DNA from 4 places in the Lentzea sp. NPDC051838 genome. Region 1 is predicted to be linked to each of the others. Evidence: riboswitches for the same ligand, from Rfam matches in the RefSeq annotation. Region 1 holds a riboswitch; each other region holds the start of a gene.
The links. Region 1 has a riboswitch for cobalamin ahead of AB0M24_RS22485 (CbtB-domain containing protein). Riboswitches for the same ligand answer to the same signal wherever they lie in the genome.

Region 1 (4,953 bases):
ACGCCGACCACTGCGCGTACGAAGGCCCCTGGCGGAAGCCCACGACGTGCGCCTCGACCGACTCCCAGCGCACGAGCAGCAGGTAGCGGCCGGGAGTCTCGAACGAGCGCAGCAGCTCCAGGCCGAGGAAGCCCGGCGAGGCGCTGATCAACGATCGCGCCTCGCCGAACGCCCACTCGAAGTCGGTCTCCTGGCCCGCCACCACGTCCAGGACGGCGTGCTCCAGGATCACAGGCGGCAGAACCTGATGTCCGAGGCCAGCACGGCCTTGGCACCGATCGCGGCCAGCTCGTCCATCACCTGGTTCGCCTCCTTGCGCGACACCATCGCGCGCACGGCCACCCAGTTGTCGTCGGCCAGCGGCGCCACGGTCGGCGACTCGAGGCCCGGCGTCAGGCCGATGGCCTTGTCCAGGATCGAGCGCGGGCAGTCGTAGTCGAGCATCAGGTACTGCTGCGCGAACACGACACCCTGCAGACGGGCCGTGAGCTGCTTCTTGGCGGCGGAGAGGACCGAACCGGCGCGGTGCACCAGGACGGCCTCGGACTCGCAGATCGGCTCGCCGAACGGCACCAGGTCGTGCTGCCGCAGCGTCCGGCCCGAGCCCACGACGTCGGCGATCAGGTCGGCCACGCCGAGCTGGATCGAGATCTCCACGGCGCCGTCGAGCCGGATCACCTGGGCGGTGATGCCGCGGGCCTTGAGGTCGCGGCCGACCAGGCGCGGGTACGCCGTGGCGAGGCGCTTGCCCTCGAGGTCCGAGACCTGCCAGTCGGTACCGCGAGGACCGGCGTAGCGGAACGTCGACGAGCCGAAGCCCAGGGCGAGCAGCTCCTCGACGGACGAGCCGTTGTCGTCGGCGCCCGAGTCGGCGGCTAGGTCGCGGCCGGTGATGCCGAGGTCGAGGTCACCGGACGCCACGTAGATCGCGATGTCCTTGGGACGCAGGAAGAAGAACTCGACGTCGTTGTTCGGGTCGAGCACGGTGAGGTCGCGCGGCTCGTGCCGCTGCCGGTAGCCCGCTTCGGTCAGCATGGCGGAGGCGCGTTCGGCGAGCGCGCCCTTGTTCGGGACTGCTACGCGCAGCATGTGGAAGTCTCCGTCAGAGGTACTTGTAAACGTCTTCGAGGGTGAGGCCGCGGCCCAGCATGATCACCTGGAGGCGGTACAGCAGCTGCGAGATCTCTTCGGCGAGCTTCTCGTCGGACTCGTACTCGGCGGCGATCCAGACCTCGCCCGCCTCCTCCAGGACCTTCTTGCCCTGCGCATGGACGCCGGCCTCGAGCGCTGCGACGGTGCCGGATCCCTCCGGCTTGGTGGCGGCTCGTTCGGTCAGTTCGGCGAACAGGGAGTCGAAGGTCTTCACGGCTCCACATCCTCCCATCCCGCGCACCCCGGTCCACACCGCGGTCACATCTGTCCCACGACTCGGACGTGATCTGTCCTGCATGGACACCCGGTACGGTGAATTCTTGTGTCTGAGTTCGCGGAGGTTCTCGAAGCGTTGCGCCGGGTGCGCGGCATCAACCCGTTCTTCGCGCTCGACGTGGGCCGTCCGGACGAAACCTGGCTGCCCGGAACGGCACTTCTCGAAGGCCCCGCGCTCGAAAACACGATCGACGCCATCGCGACCCGGTACAAAGCGGAAGAACCACGCGTCGCGGCGAGCCTGTTCTTCCTCAGCTACACCGCACGGCTGCTGAGCCCGCTCACGGCGGCGGACATCCCGATCGACATCCGGCCGGAAAACCTTTGGTGGCAACACCATCCGACGAACGGCCTGAGCGTGCGCATCGACCAGCCGCAACGAGGGCCGAGCGCCGCGGAGGCCCTCGAACCCGTGGTGGAGGCGATCCAGCGCGTCACGCCGGTGGCGAGCGGATTGTTGTGGGGCAACGCGATGTCGAACATCGCGGGCGCGCTCAAAATGGTTGTCCGCGCACGCATGCTCACGGCCGAGGAAGCGGAACTGCGCGGCGCCCGGCTGATGAGCGCGCCGCCGTTCGAACAGGCGGGGGAATTTCTGAGCATCCCCGGCGAGCTCGGGTTCCTGCGGCGCAGCTGTTGTCTTTACTACCGGGTAGCCGCTGGTGGGAAGTGCGGCGACTGTCCACTCGTGAAGTGAGGAACGCAACAACTCTTATGGCCGGTTGTGCTTAACCGGCAACTCAACTTACGGTGCACGCGCCGCAGTGACGGGAAGCCGGTGAGAATCCGGCGCGGTCCTCGCCACTGTGACCGGGAAGTTATCCCCGCCGAGAACGTCACTGGTCCTCTCACAAGGGCTGGGAAGACGCGGGGACAGCGTTGATCCGGGAGTCAGGAGACCGGCTGCGGCGCCGCAAGGAGAGTTGACCTTCCACGAGGTATGGAGGAGCCCGTCATGACGAGCCCCGCAGCACATCTGTCCGCCGTCCGCGTGCCCAAATGGGCCTTCGCCGTTGCTCTGCTCGGCCTGATCGTCACGTACCTGGTCCTGCAGGAGAACGGTCTCGCGCTCGGCGCGGGTTCCGAGATGCTGCACGAGTTCTTCCACGACGGCCGGCACGCGCTCGGCGTCCCCTGCCACTAGATCCATCCCCCGATCCCAGGCAGGGAAAGTCATGACGACGACGTACAAGTCTCTTGCGCTGCGCGGAATCGGAGCCGGTGCCATCGCCGGCGTCGCGTCCGCGCTGGTGCAGCTGCTGGTGACCGAGATCCCGATCCGGGCCGCGCTCGCGGTCGAGGAGGCTCGGGAGCCGGCCGGTGAAGGCCACTCGCACGGCGGCGAGGAAGAGCTGGTCAGCCGCGGCGCGCAGGTGGTCGGCGGCATGCTCGGCGTGATCATCGTCGGCATCGCGGTCGGGCTCGTGTTCGCCACGGCCTACGCGCTGTCCAAGCGGTGGTTCGTCGACCGCACGCCGTTCAGCCGCAGCTTCACGTTCGGTGCCGCGGTGTTCGGTGCCGTGGCGCTGCTGCCGTGGATCAAGTACCCGGCCAACCCGCCCGCCGTCGGCGACCCGGAGACGGTGAACTACCGGACCGCGCTCTACCTCGGCGTGGTCGTGGCCGGGCTGGTGGTCGTGTGGGGTGCGAGCTGGCTGGCCGAGCAGCTCAAGGCCCAGTCGCAGCCGATCAGGGTCACCGCGGTGCTGCTCGCGGTGGTCGCGGCCGTCGCGGTGGTGCTGGTGGCGTTCCCCGCGCCGCCGGACACGATTCCCGCGGACATGCCGGTGACGGTGCTGTGGCAGTTCCGCCTCAGCTCGCTCGCCCAGCTCGCTACGCTCTACGTCGGACTCGGCGTCGTGTTCGGCCTGCTGATCGACCCGGCCGCGCGCAAGACCAAGGTCTCCGAGAAGACCGCTATCGCCTGATGGAGTGGGGTGGCCGCACCCTCGGCCACCCCGCCCAGCCGACGTTGGTACGTTCGGTGCATGCCTGACAGCGCTGAGTTGCTGGAACAGATGCGTCAGAAGCTCGAGTTCTTCGAGCAGGCCAACCGCGCGGCCGATGCCAGAGCCGCCGGTTACGAGTCGATGGGCACCGAGCTCAGAGGTGTCGAGGCGAGCGTCCAGTCCCCCGACCGTTCCGTGACGGTCGTGGCGGGTTTGTCCGGTTCCATCAAGGAAATCCGGTTCACCGACGACGCCAGGAAGCTCAGCGGCGCCCAGCTCTCCCAAGCCGTCATGGCCACGCTGCAGCAGGCCGTCGCGGCCGCCGCGCGGCAGCAGGCCGAGATCGTGCAGAGCCACGTCGGCACCGAGATCCCGATCGCCGAGCGCGTCATGAAGACGCAGCAGGAGATCTTCGGCCGGCCCGCCGAGCGTCCCGCTCGCCCGCGGCCGCCGGTGGACGACGACGAGGACACCGGCACGATCTTCCGCAAGGACGACCGCTGGTGACCGACTTCATCGTGCACCCGGACGAGCTCGCGGCGTGCGCCAGGAACGTCGGCGCGCTCAGGGAGAGCTCCACGAAGCTCAACGACGCGGCCACCACCGCGTCCGTCCCGGAGATCAGCTGGGGCTATCTCGGGCAGCTGCTCGGCATGTACCAGCAGTACGACGCGCTGCTCGGCGACCTGCACGGCCATTTCGGCAAGATGACCGAGGGCTTCGGCAAGATCGACGCCACCCTCACCGCGACCGCGCAGACCTACGCCGACAACGAAAAGGTGACCACCGACGCGTTCGGCAGAACGCTCCAGTCCAAGATGGACACCGCGAGCGCGCCCCCGATGGTGAGCGGTGGCAAGGCGACGTCGAACGCCGGCGCGGTGGTCGGCAGCTACACCGACCAGTTCTCCGGGAGCAACGTCGGCAAGCAGGCGGCGAAGTCCGTTCCGTTCGGCGGCAGCAGCTACTCGCTCATGAAGGACAGCGCGAAGCTCGCGGACGACATCAAGTCCGGCGACGGCGTGGCGATCGCCAAGGACGTGGTCACCGTCCTGTCCGACATGAACGGGTTCATGCAGGAAGGCATGAAGCTCGCCGGAGCCATCAGCGACCCGCTGAACTTCCTGATCTCCAAGGGACTCGGCTGGCTGCTGGACGTCGTCGCGCCGCTCAAGCAGGCCGTCGACCTGGTCACCGGCGACCCGGCCGCGACCAGCAAGGCCGCGGGCGCGTTCAACGACATCGCGAAGAAGACCGAGGAACTGGCGAAGACCTTCGACGGCCACCTCGACGAGGGCCTGCAGAGCTGGAAGTCCGGCGCCGGGGACAAGGCGGCGGAGAAGCTCAGCGGGTTCCGCCACGGCATCGAGGGCACCGCGGCCACGGCGGGTCACGTCGCGTCGGTGCTGCAGGCCAGCTCGATGTTCATGCAGGTGGCCGAGGACATCATCAAGGGCATCCTGAGCGACCTGATCGAGTGGCTGGTCGTCACCTGGATCGCCGCGCAGCTCGCGGCCGTGCCGACGTGCGGTGCCTCGGAAGCGGCGGCGGCAGCGGCCACCCCGGTCGAGGCGGG
Region 2 (4,953 bases), on a different contig from region 1:
CCTCGATCGCCTGGCCTGGATCGCCGACGGTGGCCAGCACCGCCCACGTGTGACGGCGGACCGTGTCCTCGGAGTCCGCGTACGTGCCGGTGTCGGCGAACAACCCGTCCGCACCTCGCAGTTCGACCAGGTCTGCGCGCAACTCGTCCGCCCGACCGGACTTCTGGAACTGGGCGATGATCACGAGCTTCGCCAGCGGTTCGGCGTAGGCGGCCGCACCGGTTTCCTGACCGGCGCCGTGGGCGTAGGCGTTGACGGAGTCCGTTGTCAGCAGGAACTCCGAGGCCTTCTTCACGGCGTCCGGTTGCTCCTCCAACGCGCGCAACGCGAGCACCAGGTCCGCGGTCGCGTCGTAGTCGACGTAGGTCTTGTCGTTCTCGGTGACCTCGACGTGGTCGCCCCGCACCAGCTTGCCCGCCAGGTACGCGCCGAGCCGGGCGGCAGGGGTTTTCGGACCGGGCTGGACCTTCTGCGGCGCCGGGACGGGCTGGCGCACCACGGGCTTCTGCGCGGGTGCCTTGACCGTTGGGGTCTCAGTCCTGGTCGTGGGATGCGTGGTGGTCGTGATCGGCTCAGGCACAGTGCCTTTGGCGAGGGCGTAGAAACCCACCTGCGACAACCCGAGCGAAGCCTGTGCGCTCGCCCTGATCCACGTGTCGATGCCGGCGATTCCGCCCGTGCGTGCCGCCTCGTAGGCGGCCGGGTTGTAGGCGATGGCGCCGAGGTGACTCGCGAGCGCGTTGCCCGCGTCGGATTCTTTGGCCTGTGCGGACTTCAGGAACGCGGCACCCCTGGCCACCTCGGTGCCCGCTCCGCCCGCGTCGGCGAGTGCCTGCGTGATCAAGCCCGTGCTGTTGGTGTTCGGCGCCTCGGTACCTACACCACCGCCCCAGCCACCACCCGCGGTCTGGTTGGCCTTCAACCACGCCACGGTTTTCGCGATGGTCGCGTCGAGGCCGGGCGCACCGGCCTTGCGAGCCGCGAGCATCGCCGACAGCGCGAGGCCTGACGTGTCACCGTCCGGGGACGACGCGCCCGCTGCCTTGCCCTCGTCGCACGAGGAGACCCGCGGTCCATCAGGTCCTTCCACCTGACCGAAGAAAGCCCTGAAGTAGCCCTCGGAACACTGCTGCGTCACCATCTTGTCGATGGCGAGCTGGTCGTTCTCCCCCGCCACCGCGAGGCCGATCACCGCGAGAGCCTGGCCGAACATGTTGGCGTTGTTGGGCACCATGTCGGACCACTCGGGGTTCTTCGAGTAGTCGGAGACGCGGCCGGCGTCGACGCCGGACCGGCGGATCGCGCCCTTGACCTCGGCGACCAGGTCGTGGCCGTCGAAGTCGCGCGGATCACGGCCTGCGACCTGGGCTGCCAGCAACGTCTTCGCGACCGCGCCACCGACGATGATCTGGTCGTAGCCCTGGCCGGGAGCCAGCCCGTCCCACGTGTAGTAGTCGGTGGCGTGGCCCTGGTCGTCGAGGAAGTCGACGACGGGCTTGGCCAGCGCACCGTCACCGGACGCGTGCAGCGCGAAGATCACGTCGATCATCAGGCCGTGGTCCGGGAGGCCGCCGAGCGGGTTCTCCAGCGTGCCGTCGGGGCGCAGCTGACGGGAGAGCCAGACAGAGCTGGCGTGTGCGGACTGGTGTTCGGCCGCAGCGGCACCGCCGGCCAGTGCGGCGACGAGGCCCGCACCGGCGACCAACGCCAGCACGGCCGAGGACCTGCGCCGGTTCATGCTCCCCCTCCCCAGCTGCATGAAGGAGGGGCCTGGCGCGTGAAGCTCCGGAGGCCACCCCTGCTTCTCGCGACAGCGGTTGGACTTGTTCTGCTCCGCTCGACCGGTATTCCGACTCGCCGCTTCTGGGAGCGGCCCACGGTTGCGCGACAGTGCCGGAGTTCGACCGGCTTCCCCATCACGAGCGGAGGTGTTGAGTTGTCCTTGCCCGGCGGAGGTTAACACCCGCAAACCGGAGGCGAGCGTCACACCGCCGCTTCACGGTATCGGCAACACCGGCTCGCGCACCATGAGAACCTGATCGACGTTCAGCGCGGACGTGGGGGAAGCCGGTGGGAATCCGGCGCTGTCCCGCAACGGTGTGCCCCTCGGGGCGAGCCCGGTCACCCGCACCGCGCGGTGTTCACCAACTCCTGTCGTGGAAGTGCGGGAAAGGGTTTTCATGAGACGTCTTGTGTTCGCCGCTGTCGTGGCTCTCAGCGTGGCCACGGCCGCTCCAGCGGTAGCCGCGACCACCGACAAGGCCGACGCGGCATCGGGCTGGCTCGCCCGCCAGCTCGTCGACGGCGAGCGGTTCGAGGCCGACTTCGGCGGCCAGAAGTTCCCCGACCAGGGCCTGACGATCGACGCGATCTTCGCGTTCGCCGCCGCCCGCTCCTCGGACACCAACGCCGAGAAGGCGATCACCTGGCTGGCCAAGCCGGAGATCACCACCGGCTACGTCGGTTCCGGCACCGAGGCGTACGCCGGCGCGCACGCCAAGCTCCTGCTCGCCGCTCAGGTGCGGCACAAGAACGGCGCCTCGTTCGGCGGCGTGAACCTGGAAGCCGGTCTGCGGGGTCTGCTCGCGCCGTCCGGCCGGTTCTCCGACCGTTCGGACTTCGGTGACTTCTCCAACGCCTTCACGCAGTCGCTCGCACTTCTGGCGCTGGACCGGACTTCCGGCGGTGCACCGGCGTCGTCCGTGTCGTTCCTCGCCGGAACCCAGTGCCCCGACGGCGGTTTCCCGCTGAACTTCGGGCAGACGCCGTGCGTGAGCGACGTCGACTCGACCGCGATGGTCGTGCAGGCGTTGCGCGCCAACGGTGACAACGCGAATGCCGCCGAGGGCACCACGTGGCTGGCCTCGCAGCAGAACACCGACGGCGGATTCTCCGTCGGCACCAACGCGTCCAACGCCAACAGCACCGGCCTGGCCGCGGAAGCCCTGGCAGGCCACCGCCCGGCGGCCACGGTGAAGGCTCGGCAGTTCCTCAAGTCGCTCGCCGTCGGCTGTTCGGGTGCAGCAGCGGATCGGGGCGCGATCGCTTACGACGCAACGGGTTTCAACCCGAACACCGCGCCTCGCGCAACGGCGCAGGCGATTCTCGGCCTCACCGGGGTCAAGCTCGCGAACCTCGACGGCGGCGGCAACCCGGCCGCTCCGACGCTCGCCTGCTGACGCGGGGGTTCGGTCAGGCGGCGTGCTGGGAGGCACGCCGCACGACCGGCGCCACCTCAGTCAGGCGGCATGCCGGGAAGCACGCCGCACGACTGGCGGCGCTTCGGTCAGGCGGCATGCTGCGAAGCACGCCGCAAGACCGGCGCCACCACGATCAAGCGGCATGCTGCGAAGCACGCCGCAAGACCGGTGTCACCACGGTCAAGCGGCGTGCTGCGAAGCACGCCGCACGACCGGCGCCACCTCGATCAGCCCGCGTGCAGCGAAGCATGCCGCAGGACTGGCGTCACCCAAGCCAGCAGCACACCCACGAGCAACGCCACCACCCCGGCCGCGAGTCCCGCCCGCGGATCACCCGCCGCCACCGCCACGGCCCCGGCGAGTGCCGCGCCGAGCGGCTGCCCGAGACCCCACGCCACCATCCTGGCCGTGGTGTTCACCCGCGACTGCATGTCCTCCGGGCACACCTGCTGGCGGTAGGTGATCCCGTTGATGACCACCGTGGAGTTCGCGGCGCCCCAGTACACCACCGCCACGCACGTGATCAGCCAATGTCCGCTCACGAGCACGAACACACCGCCCAGCAAGGACAACGGCAACGCGGCCAGTGCCAGCCGCGCACCACCCCAGCGCTCGGTCAGCCGCGGCAGCACTCGGCTGGCGATGATCGCGCCCACACCCCAGCAGGTGAACACGGCCGCCAGCCGCACGTCCCCGCTCGGCGCCACCCCGAGCACGCGGTCGGCGAACGGCACCAGCACCGCCATCCAGGCACCCGTCGCGACCGAGTGCAGCGCGCCGATCAAAGTGAGCGTGCGGACGATCGGCTGCTGCCACAGGAACCGCAGCCCTTCCCGCACATCGGTGACGATCTCACCGGCCCCCTGCACCGGACGCGGGTTCGCCATGCTGCCGGCGATACCGCGCAACAACACCGCCGAACCGACCGCCGTCAGCGCGTTCACCGCCATCAGAGCCGCCGGTGCGACAACCGCTACCAACAGACCTGTGAGTCCGGGAACGACCAGTTCCACCACGGTCGTGCGGCCGTAGAGGGTCGAGTAGGCGGCAGTGAGCCGTTCTTTGCCCACCAGGGCAGGCAAAGCACCGAAGTTCGCGGCGTCGAAGAACACGAACGCCGTCTGCGTAGCGAACGCCACCGCGACGACGTGCGGAGCGGTGAGCGCACCCGCGAGCCACGCCAGCGGGATGCTGAGCAGCACGGCGGCGACCGTGAAGTCCAGCGCCACCATCATCTTCCGGCGATCCAGGCGATCCGCGAGCGCTCCGGCCAGCAGCCCGAACACCAGGTACGGCAACGCTTCCGCCACCGTGACCGCCGACGTCCAGCCCGCGGACCCGGTGAGCTGGTAGACGAGAACCGGCATCGCGACGGCCGCCACCACCGCGCCCGTCACCGACAGCACCCGTGCCGTCAGATAACGGCTGAAGTCGGTCTCCACTCCGGCAGCCTAAGTGTCTAGGCGAACGAGGCCGGGTCCACTTCGAAGGCGAGGGCCACCAGAGCGTCGAGATCCATCGCGGTTCCGGCGGCCATCGCGGCGTCCACCTCGGCATCGGTCAGCGTGCTGCGGATCCGGACCAGGGTGCCGTCCCGCACGGCGCGCTGATGTTTCGTCATCGGCAGGCCGTCCTGCTCGCGGATCACCTCGACGGCGCCGAGCATCCTGGCGGCCGACGCCGGGTCCACCGTGCTGAGCAGGTCGACGAGCGAGCTGAGGGTGTAGAGGACCGCGAACCGGTCGCCGAACCC
Region 3 (4,953 bases), on a different contig from region 1:
GAGCCCGTCCAGCAGCCGCGCGACCGCGAGCTTGTCCGTGACGGAGTACGAAATGCCCTCACGTTGTGCGCCGTCGCGCAACGTCGTGTCGTAGACGTGGAATTCGTCGTTCGGGCCGGCCATCGCGGGTCATCTCCTCATCCGGGCAAACAAAAAGACCCCCCGCGGGATGCGAGAGGTCTGCGCGTCGGGTGCCAGGGGCGGCACTACCCGACGCGCTCGTCAATAATGATGGCGAGGTGCTGAGCCATGTAGCGGATGCTGCCACAGCTCAGCACGACGTACCAAGCGCCGGGAAGAAATCTCCCACTATCTGGTCACGGTGAGTACTGGCGCACGCCTGGCAGTACAGGCTTCACGCCTGGGCAAGGAACTTCGCGAACGCCTCGATCGAGGCCGGGTTGCGCGGCGACTCCACCAGCGCGGCGTACGGAAGTGCGAAGAAGCGCTTGTTCTTGATCGCCGGGGAGTTCGAGAGCGGCGCGAACCCCTCCAGGAACGCCTGCTTCTGCGCGGGCGTGTTCGCCTCGCCGTCCGCGTAGTCCACGATCAGCACGACGTCCGGGTTGCGCTGCACGACGGTCTCCCAGTTCACCGTGGCCCAGCTGTCGTTGAGGTCGCCGAAGACGTTGTCGCCACCGGCCTTGGAGATCACGTCCTGCGGCGCGGCGTTCTTGCCGGACGTGAACGGCTGGTCCTGGCCGCTGTCGTAGAGGAACACCTTCGGGCGCGGCTTCCCGGCCATCAGCTTGCCCGCGTCGGAGATCTGCTGCTGGTAGCCCTTGATGAGCTCCTCGGCCTTGGCCTCGACGCGGAAGATCTTCCCGAGATTGCGCAGGTCCGTGTACAACGCGTCGAGGGCGGGCATGATGCCGCGCTGCTTGCCCACGCCGTTGCGGCACGCCTCGGTGAGCTGGTAGGTGCCGATTCCGAGCTGCTTCAACGCGTCCGGGGTGAAGCCGGTGCTCTCGCTAAAGCCGTAGTTCCAGCCGGCGAAGACCAGATCGGCGTTGGCGCCCTGCACGACCTCCTTGGAGATCTTGTCGGAGAGCCTCTTCGTGCTGTCGAAGTCGGCTTTCCACGGCGAGGTCTTGAGGTCGACAGAGTTGTCGTCACCCGACACGACGTACCCGGCCATGCGGTCCTTCAGCCCCAGCGCGAACATCAGCTCGGTGATGCCGGTGTCGTTGGTGACCACTTTGGACGGAACCTTGTCGAACGTCACCTGCTCACCGCAGTTCGTGACGGTCACCGGGTCTGTGCCCGACTTGTCCTGCGCGACCGTGGCCCCGCAGCCCGACACGAGGAGCAGCAGAGCGCAGAGGGCGGTTCTCAAGGGGTGACCTCCTGGTCGAACAGGAGCTGGGGAACTCCTGTGGTGGGGTGGGGCACGACGTGTGCCGTGACGTGGAAGACCTTGGCGATCAGCTCGGGCGACAGGACTTCGGCGGGCGTGCCGGACGCGACCAGGCGGCCTTCGTCGAGCACGCACAACCTGTCGCAGTAGGACGCGGCGAGGTTCAGGTCGTGCAGCACGGTCAGCACCGTGATGCCGAGGCCGCGCGCCAACGCCAGCACGTCGAGCTGGTGGCGGATGTCGAGGTGGTTCGTGGGCTCGTCCAGCACGAGGACGCGCGGTTCCTGGGCGATGGCACGGGCGATGAGCACGCGTTGACGTTCGCCGCCGGAGAGGCTGAGGAAGCTGCGCGACGCGAGGTGCGAGATGTCCACTGTGGCCAGTGCCTCGCGCACGACCTCCACGTCGCGCGGGGAGCGTTCGTGCGGCAGGCGACCCATCTCCACGACCTCGGCGACCGTGAAGTCGAACTCGACCTGCGACTCCTGCGTCAGAGCGGCCAGATGACGAGCCAGGTCGCGTCGCTTGTGGACATCGGCGCCGTCGATGAGCACGGCACCGGAGTCCGGCTTCAGAGCCCGGTAGACGCAGCGCAACGTCGTGGACTTGCCACTGCCGTTCGGGCCGACGATGCCGACGACCTCGTTCTGAGCAGCCAGCGAGATGTCCGAGATGATGTTCGAGACGGTGACGCCGGAGACCTCGATGCGCATCAACGGCCTCCGAAGACGTAGGACTTGCGGCGCATGAGCAAGATGAAGCACGGCACGCCGATCGCGGCCGTGATGACGCCGAGCGGGAGCTCTTCCGGCGCGGCCAGCATGCGGGCGGCCACGTCCACCCACACCAGGAACGACGCTCCGGCAAGGGGTGCGAGCGGCAGCACGCGCCGGTGGTCCGCGCCCACGACCATGCGGGTGAGGTGCGGCAGCATCAGGCCGACGAAGCCCACCGCGCCGCTGACCGCCACCAGCACACCGGTGATGCCGGCCGTGACGATGAACAGCTGCGTGCGGAACCGGTTGACCGGGACACCCAGTGTGGTCGCGGTCTCGTCCCCCATCGCCAATGCGTTGAGCTGCCGCGCCCTGGTCATCAAGTACGCGATCCCGGCCAGCGTGACGACACCGGCGACCGGAAGCTGCTGCCAGGTCGCGCCTCCGAGGCTGCCCAGCAACCAGAACATCGCCGCCCGCGCCGCCTCCCCGTGCGGTGCCTGGAAGACGAGCAGCATCGCCACCGCGGAGAACCCGTACGCCAGCGCGGTTCCGGTCAGCACCAGCCGCAACGGTGTGAGCCCGCGGCTCGTGCGCGCGGTGAGGTAGACCAGCGCGGTGGCGCCGAGCCCGGTGAGGAACGCTCCCGTGGACAACGCGTAGACCCCCAGACCCGACAACACTCCGAGGGTCGCCACGGCCGTCGCCCCGACGCTGGCGCCGGATGAGATGCCGAGCACATAAGGGTCTGCGAGCGCGTTGCGGACCATGGCCTGGATCGCCACACCGACCGTGCTCAAACCAGCGCCCACGACTGCGGCGAGCAGCACGCGAGGCAGCCGGATGTCCCAGACGATGTGGTACTGGCCCGCATCTGCGGCGGAGATCACTCCGCCGGTGATGGCGGCGTGCAGGAGCTCGACGGTCTGCCCGAACGGAATGCTGACGGGGCCGAGCGAGACGCCCGCCACAACGCTGACGACGAGCACGCCGACGAGCGCGCAGATCTTCCCGATCACTGGTTCCCTTCCCGCAGTCCACGGCAGGAGAGTTGCGTTTGGTCTGCCGTGTGCGGGTATTCGGGCTCACCCTCCATCAGGAGGGCCTACCGTTGCGGGTCAGCGCCGGACTTCGACCGGACTTCCCCCACGCACGACCCACGCATGCTAACCCGAAGGCAGGTCCACCGACGCATGGCTGAGTTACCCGGCCGGGCACGCGAAGCAGGCGTCCTGCGCGGAATGCTGGCAGCGGACGGCGCCCGGTGCGTCGTGGTCACCGGTGAACCGGGGATCGGCAAGAGCAGACTGCTGGCGGAGCTGACGACGCTCGCGACGGGCTGGATGGTCCGCGGCGCACGCGCGGCGGAGTTCGAGTCCCACGTCCCGTTCGGAGTGTTCGTCACCGCCCTCGACGACCTTCTGGAACCGGCCGCGTTGGCCGTACTGGGTCCCGAACGGCTCGGGCTGCTCGCGACGATCTTCCCGGCGATCCCGGCGGACGGCCCGACGGACCTGGTCGACGCGGAGCGGTACCGGTTGCACAGGGCCGTCCGCGCACTGCTGGAGCTGCTCGCCGAACCGTCCGGACTGGTGCTCGTGCTCGACGACCTGCACTGGGCGGACGAGGGTTCGGTGGAACTGCTCGACTTCCTGTTGCGGCACCCGCCACACGGACGCGTACTGCTGGCGTTGGCGAGCAGGCCTCGGCAGACCTCGTCCCGACTGTGGCACGCGTTGTCGCGCGCCACCGCGGACGGCGTGGCCGACCTGCTGGAGCTCGCGCCGCTGAACCGGGCCGACGCCGATCTGCTCCTCCCCGTACAGCTCAGCCGGGCCCGGCGCGAGGAGATCCACCTGGCGGGCGCGGGAAACCCGTTCTACCTGGAGGCGTTGGTGCGAGCCGACGCGAACGGCCTGCCGGTGGCGGTCCACGCGGTGCTCGCCGCCGAACTGGCCGCGTTGACACCGCAGGAACAGCTCGTCGCCCACGCGGCTGCGGTCGTCGGCGACGACTTCGACGCCGACTCGCTCGCCGAGATCGCGGCGCTGGCACCCGAGTCGGTGCTGACCGCGCTCGACCGGCTCGCCGAACGGGACCTGGTGCGGCTGGACGCCTCCGGCCGGTTCCGCTACCGCCACCCGCTCGTGCGCAGCGTCGCCTACCAGGACGCGGGTCCCGGCTGGCGGCTCCGGGCACACGCCAGGGCCGCGGTGGCGTTGCGCCGTCGTGGCGCGCCTGCCGCGGAGTTCGCCCGGCACGTGGAGCGGTCCGCCGCTCGGGGCGACCTCGACGCGGTCGCGGTGCTCGGCGAGGCGGCCGAGGCGACGATGCACTCCACTCCTGCGACGGCCGCGCACTTCCTGCGGGCGGCCATCAGGCTGCTGCCCGACGCGGAATCGGCCACGCCACAACGACTTCTGCTGCTCGGGCGACTCGCCCAGGCGCTCGGAGCCACCGGAGATCTGCGGCAGGCGAGCGAGACGATGCACGAGGTGCTGCGGTTGCTGCCAGTCGAACTGACGGCCGCACGGGCGCAGACGGTACGGCTCTGCGCGACGGTGGAACGGCTGCTTGGGCGTTATCCCGAGGCCACGGCGATGTTGCGCACCGAGTGGCGGCGGATCGCGGACACGGATGCTCATTCGGCGGCGGTGCTGCAGGTCGCACTTCTCGCGGGCCGCAGCGTCGAACGGGAGCGTGAACCGGGGCGCGAGGAGGTGGCCGAGGTGATCGCGTCCGCACGAGAGGTCGACGATCCCACCCTGCTGGCCACCGCGCTGTCGGTCGCGACGCTCGTCGACCTTCGCGCGGACCGGCTGGACGAAGCCGCCGCACTCGTCGACGGGCTGCCCGACGGCGATCTGGTTCGCGACATCG
Region 4 (4,953 bases), on a different contig from region 1:
GCCGATGCGCTTGGCCGGATCTGCCTTGTGCCGGGCGATGGCGAGGCCGAACTCGTCGCCCAGTGGACGGGAGTGGTCGACGGGCACGGTCAGCGTGGCGCACTCGGACGCGGGAGCCTTCTCACAGGGCAGCCAGCCGATGCGCGGGCCTGCGGTGGCGACGCCGGTGCCGCTGAGGACGGCCGCGCTGACGAGCACGGCGAGAACGCGTTTCATTTCGGGTGCTTCCTCCGTTGGTGTCGCTCGAAAATGTGAGCGGTTGGAGGTTCGCAGCGCCTATTTGAGACGACAATGGCCTAATGTCCACGACCCGAATCCGGTTACTGCAAGGCGATTCTCGCTTCCTTCGTCACCGCGTCGGCGACAGCGGTGAGCGCGGGCGAGTCGAGCTTCCACTGCTGCCAGTACAGCGGGATGTCGACGGTCCTGCCAGGTGCGAGGTCGACAAGACCTTCCTGGAGTTGTTGCGGCGGAACCATTCCCCAGCCGAGACCGGCCACGATCGTGCGCACGTAGACCTCGGAGGAAGGCACGTAGTGACGGTGCTCGGACGCGCCACGGCCACGGGTCAGCGTGCGCACGAACCGGTCCTGCAGGTCGTCGTTGCGGTCGAACACCACCACTGGCGCTTGAGGTAGCCAGGACTTGAGCCCACCTTGCGCATAGCGCTCCACAAAGGACTCGGTGGCCATTGCCGCGTAACGGATGCTGCCCAGCTTGCGCACCGAGCAACCCGCGACGGGTTCGCGCGAGGACGTCACCGCGGCCATCACGAGACCTTGTCTCAGCAACGCCGTCGTGTGGTCCTGGTCCTCGCGGTGGAGGTCGAACGAGATCTTGAGGTCCGGTGAAACCCGTTGCAGCGCGGGCAGGAACCACGTGGCGAGCGAGTCGGCGTTGACCGCGATCGGAACCCTGACGACGGCGTCCTCGCCCAAAGCAGCGTCGAGGTCCTGATCCAGAGCGAGCAGTTGCCGACCGTAGCGGACCAGCACCTCGCCGGACGGGGTCAGCCTGGTCGGCCGTGCCCGCACCAGCAGCACGCGACCGGTTCGCTGCTCCAGAGCCTTGATCCGTTGTGAGACAGCGGAAGGCGTGACGTGCAGGTTCGCGGCAGCCGCGTCGAACGTGCCCGCGTCGACGACCGCGAGCAACGTGCGCACCAGGTCCAGATCCATCACGGCTGCTAATGATACGTAAGAATCTTTAGCTGGTCTCATCAAGACCGCGTAAATACCGTCGGTGGGGTGACTGACCTGCTGCTCGGCTTCGGCACCACGATGACCCTGATCGTCGCGATCGGCGCGCAGAACGCTTTCGTGCTGCGCCAAGGACTTCGACGCCAGGCCGTGGCCGGTGTCGTCGCCGTCTGCATCATCTCGGACGCGATCCTGGTCGCGGTGGGCGTCGCAGGGTTCGGCGCGATCGTCAAGATGTTCCCGCAGGCCATCACCGCCGCCGCGATCGTTGGCGGGCTTTTCCTGCTGGGATACGGGTTTCTGGCAGCGCGCCGCGCCTTCCGCCCGCAGTCGATGCAGGCCGGCGGCGACAGCGCCAGGCCCGTGCTCACCGCGCTCGCGCTGACGTGGCTCAACCCGCACGTCTACCTCGACACGGTCCTGCTGCTGGGTTCGATCGCGGCCGGGCGCTGGCTGTTCGGCGTCGGCGCGGTCACGGCCAGCGTCGTCTGGTTCCTCGCACTCGGCTTCGGCGCGCGAATCCTCAGCCCGCTGTTCGCGAAGCCCCGTGCGTGGCGCGTCCTGGACGGTGTGATCGCGGCCGTGATGATCAGTCTCGGCGTGACCCTGATCGCCGGGTGGTGATCATCACCAGCACCGCCGACACGGCCAGCACCCCGCTCGTCACGGGCGCCGCGGCACCGACCGCGAGCGACGCCGAAGCCAGCCCCGCACTGACGAGAGCACCTGCGAGGACTTTCGGCCGATGATCACCCACGTTTCCGACCTTAACCCACGACACGCCCATGTTGGGTGGTGATCCAGACCCCACCCCTACATGTAGTATCTGCCGCGCTGGTGGTTCACCGACTCGGAGCAACGGGCCGGTGAGGCAAGAGGGAACCTGGTGAAAAACCAGGACTGCCCCGCAGCGGTGAGTGGGAACGAAAGCCGTCAACTGAGCACTGGGTCGTGAGGCCTGGGAAGCGACGGCCGGTAGGCGTTGGAAGTGCGCCCACGAGTCCGAAGACCTGCCACTGGTGTGCGCGCAAGCCTGCGCGCACGACACGGTGCCCCGAGGGAGGGCGGCTGTGTGCACCAGCGGCGTGTCCTGCTGGCGTGCGCCGCGCATCTCCTCGGGCTTAGCTCGCGAGGAGAGAGCGTGCCCGACCGCCTGTCAGTGGTCATCAACGAGGCCTGCGCCGACCTGCCCAACGCGTCGGCCGAGGCGGTTCTGGCCGAGACCAAGCGAAATCTCTACGCCGGCATCACCGACGCCGAGCTGGCCCTCGCGCCGATCATGGCCGCGCGCACGATGGTCGAGGTCGACCCCGACTACTCGTACGTCAGCGCCCGCCTGCTGCTCGACAAACTCCGCGCCGAGGCCTGCGGAATCCCGTTGTCGCACGCGGAGATGACCGAGCGCTACCCGTCGTACTTCGCCTCGTTCGTCGCGTACGGCATCGAGTTCGGCCAGCTCGACCCGCGCCTCGCCTCCTTCGACCTGGTCCGGCTGGGAAGCGCGCTGCGGGCAGAGCGCGACCTGAACTTCCAGTTCCTGGGCATGCAGACCCTGTACGACCGCTACTTCCTGCACCACGACGGCCGCCGCTACGAGCTGCCGCAGGCGTTCTTCATGCGCGTCGCCATGGGGCTCGCGCTGGAGGAGGACGACCGCGACGCCCGCGCCGTCGAGTTCTACGAGCTGCTCTCGTCGTTCGACTTCATGTGCTCGACCCCGACCCTGTTCAACTCGGGCACCACCCGCCCGCAGCTCTCGTCGTGCTTCCTGACCACAGTGGACGACGATCTCGCCGGCATCTTCCACGGCATCAGCAACAACGCGCTGCTCTCGAAGTTCGCCGGCGGGCTCGGCAACGACTGGACACCGGTGCGCGGCATCGGCGCGCACATCAAGGGAACCAACGGCAAGTCGCAGGGCGTCGTGCCGTTCCTCAAGATCGCCAACGACACGGCAGTAGCTGTAAATCAGGGAGGAAAACGGAAGGGCGCTGTCTGCGCCTACCTGGAGACCTGGCACATCGACGTCGAGGAGTTCCTCGACCTGCGCAAGAACACCGGCGACGAGCGGCGCCGCACCCACGACATGAACACCGCGAACTGGGTACCGGACGAGTTCCTGCGCCGGGTCCGCGCCAACGGGCAGTGGACGCTGTTCTCGCCGGACGAGGTGCCGGATCTGCACGACGCGTTCGGTGACGAGTTCGCCGCGAGGTACCGGGCGTACGAGGAGAAGGCCGCCAACGGCGAGATCAAGGTCTTCAAGCAGCTCCCGGCCGTCGACCTGTGGCGGCGGATGCTCACGATGCTGTTCGAGACCGGGCATCCGTGGATCACGTTCAAGGACCCGTGCAACCTGCGCTCGCCGCAGCAGCACAGCGGGGTCGTGCACTCCAGCAACCTCTGCACCGAGATCACGCTCAACACGACGGTCGACGAGGTCGCGGTGTGCAACCTCGGCAGTGTCAACCTCGCGCAGCACGTGACCGAAGACGGCATCGACCACGCGCGGCTCGAGAAGACCGTGCGCACGGCGGTTCGCATGCTCGACAACGTCATCGACGTGAACTACTACACGATCCCGGAAGCCAGGAACTCCAACCTCAAGCACCGGCCGGTCGGGCTGGGGCTGATGGGGTTCCAGGACGCCCTGTTCACGCTCGGCACGCCGATGGCCAGCAAGGAAGCCGTCGAGTTCGCGGACCGCAGCATGGAGGAGATCAGCTACTACGCGATCACGGCCAGTGCCGAGCTCGCGCAGGAACGTGGCGCGTACCAGTCGTTCGAGGGATCCCTGTGGAGCCAGGGCATCCTGCCGATCGACTCCATCGGGATCCTCGCGCGGAACCGCGGCGAGGCCGAGCTGGAGCAGGACCGCGAGTCCACGATGGACTGGGCGACGGTCCGCGAGAAAGCGCGCAAGGGCATGCGGAACTCGAACGTCATGGCCATCGCGCCGACCGCGACCATCGCCAACATCACCGGTGTGAACCAGTCGATCGAGCCGCTGTACCGCAACCTGTACGTGAAGTCGAACATGTCCGGCGACTTCACCGTGATCAACCCGGACCTGGTGCGGGCGTTGAAGCAGCGCAAGCTGTGGGACGAGCGGATGATCTCGGACCTGAAGCTGCACGACGGCAGCCTCGGCGCGATCGACAGGGTGCCGCCGTACCTGAAGGCCTTGTACGCCACGGCGTTCGAGGTCGACAGCTCGTGGCTGATCGAGGCGGGTTCGCGCAGGCAGAAGTGGATCGACCAGGCGCAGTCGCTGAACCTCTACCTGGCCGCGCCGAGTGGCCGCAAGCTCGACGAGCTGTACCAGCTGGCGTGGCTGCGCGGGCTGAAGACCACCTACTACTTGCGGACGCAGTCGGCCACGCACGTGGAGAAGTCCACGTTGCAGGGCACGGACGGCAAGCTCAACGCCGTCTCCCCCGTGGCCGTCGACCCGTCCTGCTCCATCACCGACCCCGACTGTGAGGCTTGCCAGTAATGAGTATCGAAGCAGGCGCGGCACGCATGTCCGTCGACGACAAGGCGATGATCAACTGTCGCGCCGACGTCAACCAGCTGCTGCCGCTCAAGTACCACTGGGCGTGGGAGAAGTACCTCAACGGCTGCAACAACCACTGGATGCCGACCGAGGTCTCGATGCAGGCGGACATCAGCCTCTGGAAGTCCAAGGACGGGCTGACCGAGGAGGAGCGCCGCATGATCAAGCGCAACCTCGGCTTCTTCGCGACGTCGGAGT

Region 2: it holds a riboswitch for cobalamin, as region 1 does, so the genes downstream of both, AB0M24_RS02105 (prenyltransferase/squalene oxidase repeat-containing protein) here and AB0M24_RS22485 (CbtB-domain containing protein) in region 1, are expected to answer to the same signal.
Region 3: it holds a riboswitch for cobalamin, as region 1 does, so the genes downstream of both, AB0M24_RS29560 (iron ABC transporter permease) here and AB0M24_RS22485 (CbtB-domain containing protein) in region 1, are expected to answer to the same signal.
Region 4: it holds a riboswitch for cobalamin, as region 1 does, so the genes downstream of both, AB0M24_RS10915 (ribonucleoside-diphosphate reductase subunit alpha) here and AB0M24_RS22485 (CbtB-domain containing protein) in region 1, are expected to answer to the same signal.

What each region holds. Positions count from the first base shown of each region.
Region 1 covers NZ_JBFAYI010000009.1:204,038-208,990, reverse strand. Annotated here, with positions in the region: gene AB0M24_RS22505 (antibiotic biosynthesis monooxygenase) at 1-232, opposite strand, end outside; gene hisG (ATP phosphoribosyltransferase) at 229-1,089, opposite strand; gene AB0M24_RS22495 (phosphoribosyl-ATP diphosphatase) at 1,103-1,366, opposite strand; gene AB0M24_RS22490 ((2Fe-2S)-binding protein) at 1,475-2,125, shown strand; cobalamin riboswitch at 2,160-2,351, shown strand; gene AB0M24_RS22485 (CbtB-domain containing protein) at 2,384-2,572, shown strand; gene AB0M24_RS22480 (CbtA family protein) at 2,604-3,356, shown strand; gene AB0M24_RS22475 (YbaB/EbfC family nucleoid-associated protein) at 3,417-3,884, shown strand; gene AB0M24_RS22470 (hypothetical protein) at 3,881-4,953, shown strand, end outside.
Region 2 covers NZ_JBFAYI010000001.1:520,710-525,662, reverse strand. Annotated here, with positions in the region: gene AB0M24_RS02110 (hypothetical protein) at 1-1,738, opposite strand, end outside; cobalamin riboswitch at 1,822-1,951, opposite strand; cobalamin riboswitch at 2,026-2,148, shown strand; gene AB0M24_RS02105 (prenyltransferase/squalene oxidase repeat-containing protein) at 2,181-3,179, shown strand; gene AB0M24_RS02100 (MFS transporter) at 3,428-4,642, opposite strand; gene AB0M24_RS02095 (diguanylate cyclase) at 4,660-4,953, opposite strand, start outside.
Region 3 covers NZ_JBFAYI010000016.1:130,427-135,379, reverse strand. Annotated here, with positions in the region: gene cimA (citramalate synthase) at 1-123, opposite strand, end outside; gene AB0M24_RS29570 (ABC transporter substrate-binding protein) at 356-1,336, opposite strand; gene AB0M24_RS29565 (ABC transporter ATP-binding protein) at 1,333-2,070, opposite strand; gene AB0M24_RS29560 (iron ABC transporter permease) at 2,070-3,092, opposite strand; cobalamin riboswitch at 3,126-3,249, opposite strand; gene AB0M24_RS29555 (AAA family ATPase) at 3,267-4,953, shown strand, end outside.
Region 4 covers NZ_JBFAYI010000003.1:531,588-536,540, reverse strand. Annotated here, with positions in the region: gene AB0M24_RS10930 (alpha/beta fold hydrolase) at 1-216, opposite strand, end outside; gene AB0M24_RS10925 (LysR family transcriptional regulator ArgP) at 321-1,178, opposite strand; gene AB0M24_RS10920 (LysE/ArgO family amino acid transporter) at 1,281-1,823, shown strand; cobalamin riboswitch at 2,021-2,232, shown strand; gene AB0M24_RS10915 (ribonucleoside-diphosphate reductase subunit alpha) at 2,341-4,695, shown strand; gene AB0M24_RS10910 (ribonucleotide-diphosphate reductase subunit beta) at 4,695-4,953, shown strand, end outside.